2 regions of the Streptomyces syringium genome follow, and region 1 is predicted to be linked to the other one. Evidence: riboswitches for the same ligand, from Rfam matches in the RefSeq annotation. Region 1 holds a riboswitch; the other holds the start of a gene.
What was found. A riboswitch is a leader RNA that binds a small molecule or an ion and turns the genes downstream of it on or off. The one in region 1 is predicted to bind cobalamin.
Positions count from the first base shown of each region.

Region 1 (3,729 bases):
CCACCGCACTCCGCCGAGGCCCCCGAGTGTCCAGGCGAGCACCTCGCGGGCCTGGTTGCCACGGTCGGCGGTCAGCAGCACGAGGTCGGTCAGGGCGGTCGCGACGGCGGCGACGGCGACTCCGGACAGCACCAGCCGGACGGAGGTGATCCGACCGGTGGCCCGGGCGGTCGCGTACACCAGCAGCAGGGTGAGCAGGGCTCCCGCGAAGGCGGACACCGACAGCGACAGCGTGCCGAACAGGGTCACACCGGAAACGATGACCAGGACCGCCCCCAGCGAGGCGCCCGAGGACACGCCCAGCAGATACGGGTCCGCGAGCGGATTGCGGACCAGGGCCTGCATGGCCGTGCCGACCACCGCGAGCCCGGAGCCGGTCACCGCGCCGAGCAGTACCCGGGGAGCCCGGGCGTCGAGGACGATGGTCTCGCGCGCCCGGGTCCAGGCCGGCTCCGGCCACGGCGCCCCCACGCGGTGGGCGACGATGCCCCACACCTCACCGGGCGGCACGTTCACCGAGCCGATGGTCAGCCCGGCCGTCACCGAGACCAGCAGGAGAGCGCCGAGAAGCACCAGGACCAGCGGATAGGGCACCTTGCGCCGTCCGCGCGGTGGCATCCGGACCGTCCTGGAGCGCCGGGATGCCGTGTCGGCCGTGTCCGCCACGGCCGACGGACGGGCCGTCACCGGAACCGCTCGGGATGCAGTCGGCGGGCCAGATCCTCCACCGCGTAGGGGGGCCGCACACCGACCAGGGTCGAGGTCAGCGGCAGTACCGTGAACCGCTGGTTCTTGACGGCGGGCACGTCGGCGAGGGCGGGGTGGGACAGGAGGAACTTCTTCTTCTGCTCGACACTGCCCGAACCGCGGTAGTCGTAGATGGCGATGACCTCGGGTTTGCGCTCGACGACCTGCTCCCAGGAGACGTCACCGAAGACCTCGTCGAGGTCGCCGAACACGTTGCGCCCTCCGGCCAGCCGGATGATCTCCGTGCCCAGGCTCTTGCCGCCTGCCGTGAAGGCCGCCTTGTCCCCGCTGTCGTAGACGAACACCGGCACCGGCCGGCTGCCTTCGACCGCTTCGGTCGTCCTGGCGACGCGTTCCTCGAGGCGCGTCACGAGGTCGTCGGCCCTGCCCTGGATGCCGAAGATCCGGCCGATGGTACGGACCTCCTCGTAGGCGTCCGCCATGGCCACGCGGCCTTTGCCGCAGTACTCGCGGTTGAGATAGGTGTCGATGCCCGCCTCGGCGAACACCTTGCGGGATCGCCCCTCCTTCTCCGCGAAGGCGGAACCGTAGCCGCCGTACACGAAGTCGGGCTCGGCGTCCACGACGGTCTCGAAGGACGGCTCCTTCTTCGCCAGCTCGGGAATCCGGCCGAAGTCGCGGCGGTGCTCGGGCAGCACCGCGGAGTCGGGGAACGACGTGCCGACCATCGCCTTCTTCAGCCCGAGAGCGAGCATCAGCTCGGCCGGGTGCTGGTGGATGGTCACCACCCGGGCGGGTGGCTTCCGATAGGTGGTCCGGGTGCCGCAATTGTCGATGGTGACGGGAAACCCCTTCGCCCGCGGGGCCGTGGCCCGGTCGTCCGCAGGGTCCGTCGCTCCGCAGCCTGCCAGGAAGCTCGTGGCAAGGACCGAAGCCAACGCACAACGGATGATCCGCCGACGGGTGGGGGACGAAAAGGAAAGACGGTGGATGCCGTCGTACATGTGATGCCTCCTGCGGAGTCCGCGCTCCTCGGACAGCCCTCGCGACGGGACAGTGTCCTGACTCCCGGAGCGACGTCCCCTGGCCTCCGACCGCTCTCGCGGTGGTCTCCCCCAGAGGTATCGCTTCCCGGTCACAGTGGCGGGACCGTGCCGGATTCACACCGGCTTCCTGATTCCCCGTCGCGACGATGACCCGGTGATATTACGAGTGGCGGGCGAGGCGGGAAAGGGCGCACGATCGATCAATTCGCGCCCCCCTCCGCCTCATTCAGCCCTGACGGGAGGCGCGAAGGATCAGTCGTTCGGCGTCCTGGTCGTAGGGCCGGCCGTCGAAGCCACCGAAGATCTCGACCTCTTCGAAGCCGGCCTCCTCGGCCATCGCCCGCAGTTCGACCGCGCTGTACACGAACCAGACCAGGCTCGCCCGGCGAACGCGGTCCCCGCGGACCAGCACCCAGTCGCTGCGCAGCCGGGCCCAGTCGTCGAGCACGGTGTCGGTCTGCACCAGCAGATCACCGCCCCGGTGGACGACCTTCGGCGGCACGACCTTACGGGCCAGGAGCTCCTTGCCCGCCACGTCCAGCAGCAGACGGCCACCGGGTTCCAGACAAGCACGCATGTTGCGCAACACCCGCATGTTGGCGGCGTGTTCCTCGAAGTACCCGAACGATGTGAACATGTTGAGCACGACGTCGTAGGCCTCCGGCTCGACGTGGTGCAGCGCGTCGGTCCGGACGAACCGGGCCTTCGCCCCCGCCGCCCCGCAGAACTCCCGCGCCCGCTCCAGCATCGCGGGACTGCGGTCCACGCCGGTGACGTGGTGGCCGCGACGCGCCAGCGGAACGGTGAACACACCCGGGCCGCAGCACAGGTCCAGGACACGGGCCCCGGGAGTGAAGGCCAACAGGGGAGAGGAGTCGAGAAGTTCCTCCGCCTGGCTGTAGCGCTGTTCGGAGAAGAGAAAGTCGTAGAACTCGGTCCAGAACTCGTCGTCCTCGAACCCGTCCGTCCGTGTCATCAGGAACCGGCCTTCCTTCGCGTCGTCGAGTCGATCGGTTTCCCCGCACCCGGTGCCGTGCGCACCGCGAGCAGCAGGGGCGGGAGAAGCAGACACTGAGCCGCGGCCGCCAGCCAGAACCAGCCGGTCTCCCCGGCGTCGAGGCCGAGACCGTAGAGCTGCCCGCCGAGAATCCCGCTCGCGCACGCGCCGAGGCCGGCCGCGAGACGCTGCTGCCCGAACACGACGGCATCGGAGCGCGGACTGCGGCGCAAGGCCTCCAAGTCGTTCTTCAGGAACAACACGATGTCACCGAAGGTGATCAGCGCGCCGCCCAGCAGCAGCGCCGTCCTGGTGCCGGCCGACAGGACCGCCATTCCGGCGGCGAGCGCGAGGAAGCCCCCCACCAGCGCCCGCCGGTACGGCATCCGGCGGATCCGGCCGGAGGCCAGTGGCTGGACCACGATGACCAGGACGAAGCAGGTGAGCAGCACCAGGCTGTAGAACTCGCTGGACGCCCGCTCCACCGCGAACACGGCCAGATAGTGCTGGAAGTGGAAGTACAGATAGAAGGCCAGCAGATTGGCCGCGAACGGCAGCGGTGCCACTCCCGAGAGCAGGCCCCTGCTCACCGGGAGACCATCGGCCTTCCCCGGGTCCGCGCCGACGGCTCCGCCCGCCGGCCCCACCGGGGTCCTCTCCGTGGGCAGCAGCGCGTGGCCGGCCGTCACGCCCAGGAACAGGGCTGTCGTCGCGAGGAACAGCCAGCCGGGTGAGGACAGCACGAACGGGCCGGCGATCAGTGGTCCGACCGCCATGCCCGCGTTGAGCGCCGCGTTCCCGGCCGACAGGAACATCGGCCGCCGCTCGTCGTCCACGCCGCGCACCAGATAGGCCTTGTTGGCGGGGAGATACAGCGCCGCACCGCAACAGGTGAGGATCAGCGCGCCCACGACGAGCGGCGGCCAGCGCAACGCCAGCAGCAGACCCACGAAGCCCGCCGTACGTACCGTCAGGGCC
Region 1 covers NZ_JAGIOH010000001.1:399,522-403,250, reverse strand. The annotation lists gene JO379_RS01890 (FecCD family ABC transporter permease) at 1-618, opposite strand, end outside; gene JO379_RS01885 (ABC transporter substrate-binding protein) at 684-1,712, opposite strand; cobalamin riboswitch at 1,743-1,925, opposite strand; gene JO379_RS01880 (class I SAM-dependent methyltransferase) at 1,981-2,730, opposite strand; gene JO379_RS01875 (MFS transporter) at 2,730-3,729, opposite strand, start outside.

Region 2 (3,729 bases), 6.7 Mb from region 1:
GGGCCAGGGCGACCTGGCGGGCGGTGTCGGCGAGCGGCTGGTCGTCGCGGACGAAGGACCAGGCAAGCATGGTGACGGGGCCGGTGAGCATGCCCTTGACCGGGCGCTCGGTCTGCGACTGGGCGTAGCTCGTCCAGGCCACGGTCATGGGCTCGGGGCGGGAGATGTCGCCGGCCAGGATCGGCGGGCGGACGTAGCGGGTGCCGTAGGACTGCACCCAGCCGTGCTGGGTGGCGAGGTAGCCGGTGAGCCGCTCCGCGAAGTACTGGACCATGTCGTTGCGTTCGGGCTCGCCGTGGACGAGGACGTCCAGCCCGGCCTTCTCCTGGAAGGCGAGGACGTCGCGGATCTCGGCGGCGATGCGCTCGTCGTAGCCGGCGGCGTCGATCCGTCCCGCGCGCAGATCGGCGCGGGCGGTACGCAGCTCGGTGGTCTGCGGGAACGAGCCGATGGTGGTGGTGGGCAGCAGCGGCAGACCCAGCCGGGCCCGCTGGGCGGCGGTCCGCTCGGAGTACGGCTGCGGGCGGCGGGTGTCCCGCTCGGTGACGGCCGCGGCACGGGCCCGGACGGCCGGGTCGTGGGTCAGGGCCGAGGCGGCGCGGGAGGCGCGGGCGGAGCGGTTGGCGGCGAGCTGCGGGGCGATGACGTCCGTGCCCTCGTTCAGTCCGCGGGCGAGGGTGACGATCTCCTCGGTCTTCTGGCGGGCGAAGGCGAGCCAGCGGGCGACCTGGGGGTCCACGTCGCGTTCGGCGGTGGCGTCGAGCGGGACGTGCAGCAACGAGCAGGAGGGGGCCACGTCCACCCGGCCGGCGAGGCCGAGGAGGGTGGCGAGGGTGGCCAGCGAGTGTTCGAGGTCGTTGATCCAGATGTTGCGTCCGTCGACGACGCCGGCGACGAGGCGCTTGCCCGGCACGCCGCCGGCCGCGGCGAGGGCTTCGAGGTTGGCGGCGGCGGGGCCGGTGAAGTCCAGGGCCAGTCCCTCGACGGGTGACTTGGCGAGGACGGGCAGGGCGTCACCGAGGCGGTCGAAGTAGGTGGCGGCCAGGATCCGGGGCCGGTCGGCGAGCGCGCCCAGGTCGCGGTAGGCGCGGGTGGCGGCGCTGAGGACGGCCGGCGACTGGTCCTGGACGAGCGCGGGCTCGTCGAGCTGGACCCACTCGGCGCCCGCGGCCCGCAGCTCGGCCAGCACCCGGGCGTACACGGGGAGCAGCCGGTCGAGGAGGGTGAGGGGCTGGAAGTCGGCCGGGGCGCCGGGGGCGGGCTTGGCGAGGAGCAGGTAGGTGACCGGGCCGACCAGGACGGGGCGGGCCGTGTGGCCGAGGGCGAGGGCCTCGCGCAGCTCGCCGAGCGGCTTGGCGGGGTCGGCGGTGAAGACGGTGTCCGGGCCCAGTTCGGGGACGAGGTAGTGGTAGTTGGTGTCGAACCACTTCGTCATCTCCAGCGGCGGGGCCTCCTGGGTGCCGCGGGCCATGGCGAAGTAGCCGTCCAGGGCGTTGTCCCGGACGGCGGCGCGGTGCCGCTCGGGGATGGCGCCGACCATGACCGTGGTGTCCAGGACGTGGTCGTAGAGCGAGAAGTCGCCGGTGGGCACCTCGTCCACGCCGGCCTCCGTCAACCGGCGCCAGGCGGCGCGGCGCAGAGTGGCGGCGGTGGTGTGCAGGGCGTCGGCGGTGACGCGGCCCGCCCAGTAGCCCTCGATGGCCTTCTTCAGCTCACGGGACTGGCCCTGCCGGGGGTAGCCGTGGACGGTGGCCCGGGAGGGCGGGGTGGTGTTGCGGTCGGTCACGGAACTCTCCTTCGCGAGTCGCGGAATGACCACGGCGGACCCGGGCGCGAAGGGACGACGAAGAGGGCGGGCGCGCTGGGCACACCTGCCTGCCACCGCCGGCCCTCCCTCGGGGCCACCGAGATCACCGCACGCGGGTGGCGCGCGGGCAGTGGCAGGTCTTCGGACTCGCGGGCGCGCCCTGGGGCCTTGGGGCCGCCGGGCACCTACTGGCCGTCGCTTCCCGGACGCGTGGGCGTCCAGTGCGTATGACGGCGGTCGTTCCCACTCACCGCTGCGGGGCAGTCCCGGATTTCCACCGGGTTCCCTCTTGCGACGCTCCCGCCTGGCGGGCGGGGCGAACCAGCTGCGTCCCCCACCCTAGACACAATGCGGAAGGACCGGTAGGGGAATCCGCGCAAGGATTCGATCTTGACGCGTGGCCGGTATCCGCCGGTGGACACTCCGCGCGTGCCGACCCGGCACGGCGTGGACGCCCGGCCCGACGTGCCGGGCGGCGGCCCGGGCGGGGCCTGTCCGCCCTGGAGGCACGGGCGTGCGGCACCCCGGTGGTCACCGCCGCGGCGGCCGCACCCGCCGCCCACGGCACCGTTGCGGGCGGTCCATGTGACGCATGAGAATCTCCGGTACGCCCGGACCCCGCCCGGACCCTGGAGTCGCCGTGACCGCCTTCGCGCACGCTCCTTTCGACCGCCGCACCGCGCTGCGGGCCGTGGCCGCGTCGGCCGCGGCCGGGCCCGTCGGGGGTGGTGGCGGCCGGAGTCCGCTGCGGGTGATGAGCTTCAACCTCCGCTACGCCTCCGACACCCCGCCGAACACCTGGGCCGATCGGCGGCCCGTCATGCGCACGCTGCTGCGCCACGAGCGCCCTCATCTCCTCGGCACCCAGGAGGGGTTGTACGCGCAGCTGCGCGACATCGCCGACGATCTCGGGCCGCGCTACGCCTGGGTCGGCACGGGCCGCGCGGGAGGCAGCCGCGATGAGTTCACCGCCGTCTTCCACGACGTGCGGCGGCTCGCCCCCGTCGCGTACGACCACTTCTGGCTCTCCGACACCCCGTATCTGATCGGCTCCGCGACCTGGGGCAACACTGTGATCCGGATGGTCACCTGGGTCCGGTTCCGCGATCTGCTCACCGGGGGCGAGTGCTACGCCCTCAACACCCATCTCGACCACGCCCATCAGAACGCGCGCGAGCGCTCCGCCGCGCTGATCACCACCCGGCTGCGCGGTCTGGATCCGGCCCTGCCCCGGATCGTCACCGGCGATTTCAACGTCCCCGCACACGGCAACCCCGTCTACGACACGATGCTCGAACAGGGTTCGCTCGTGGACTCCTGGGACACGGCCGATCAGCGCGGGGCGCAGTACGCGACCTTCCACGGCTACCGGCCGCTCGTGCCGGACGGCGACCGCATCGACTGGATCCTCACCTCGCCCCGGGTACGGACCCGGCGCGCGGCCATCAACGTCTTCCAGCAGGGCGGGCAGTTCCCCAGCGATCATCTGCCGGTGCAGGCGGACCTGGAGCTGTAGGGCGCCGCCTGTTTCATGGCCGCTTATCTCAAAGCCGCCCGAGTGTCACCACTTTGAACCGATCCACCCCGGGCACGGCACCGACTATCGGACATTCGAACATCAGGCCTCCCTTGGCGCACCAGAACCGCAGAAAACCCTTCCGCCGCAGGCCACCCTGGGTGACGTTCAAACAACGGTGTGAAACCTTTCGCCCCAACGTCACCACGAGTTGTCCGCATTACGAACAAAACTGGCCGGAAGTGCCCGGATCATTTTGACTGTGCCCACCCTCATCACCAAATGTCTGCCAAATGTCCTCGTCAGTGAAGCCCGTGTGCTCAGGGCTCTTACGGAACTACGACTTCCGATTACTGCTCTCCGGGGCAGCGGTGAGCCAGGTCGGCGCTCAAGTGACCGTCGTGGC
Region 2 covers NZ_JAGIOH010000001.1:7,075,484-7,079,212, reverse strand. The annotation lists gene metE (5-methyltetrahydropteroyltriglutamate--homocysteine S-methyltransferase) at 1-1,786, opposite strand, end outside; cobalamin riboswitch at 1,939-2,131, opposite strand; gene JO379_RS30715 (endonuclease/exonuclease/phosphatase family protein) at 2,448-3,323, shown strand; gene JO379_RS30710 (MFS transporter) at 3,617-3,729, shown strand, end outside.
Region 2: it holds a riboswitch for cobalamin, as region 1 does, so the genes downstream of both, metE (5-methyltetrahydropteroyltriglutamate--homocysteine S-methyltransferase) here and JO379_RS01885 (ABC transporter substrate-binding protein) in region 1, are expected to answer to the same signal.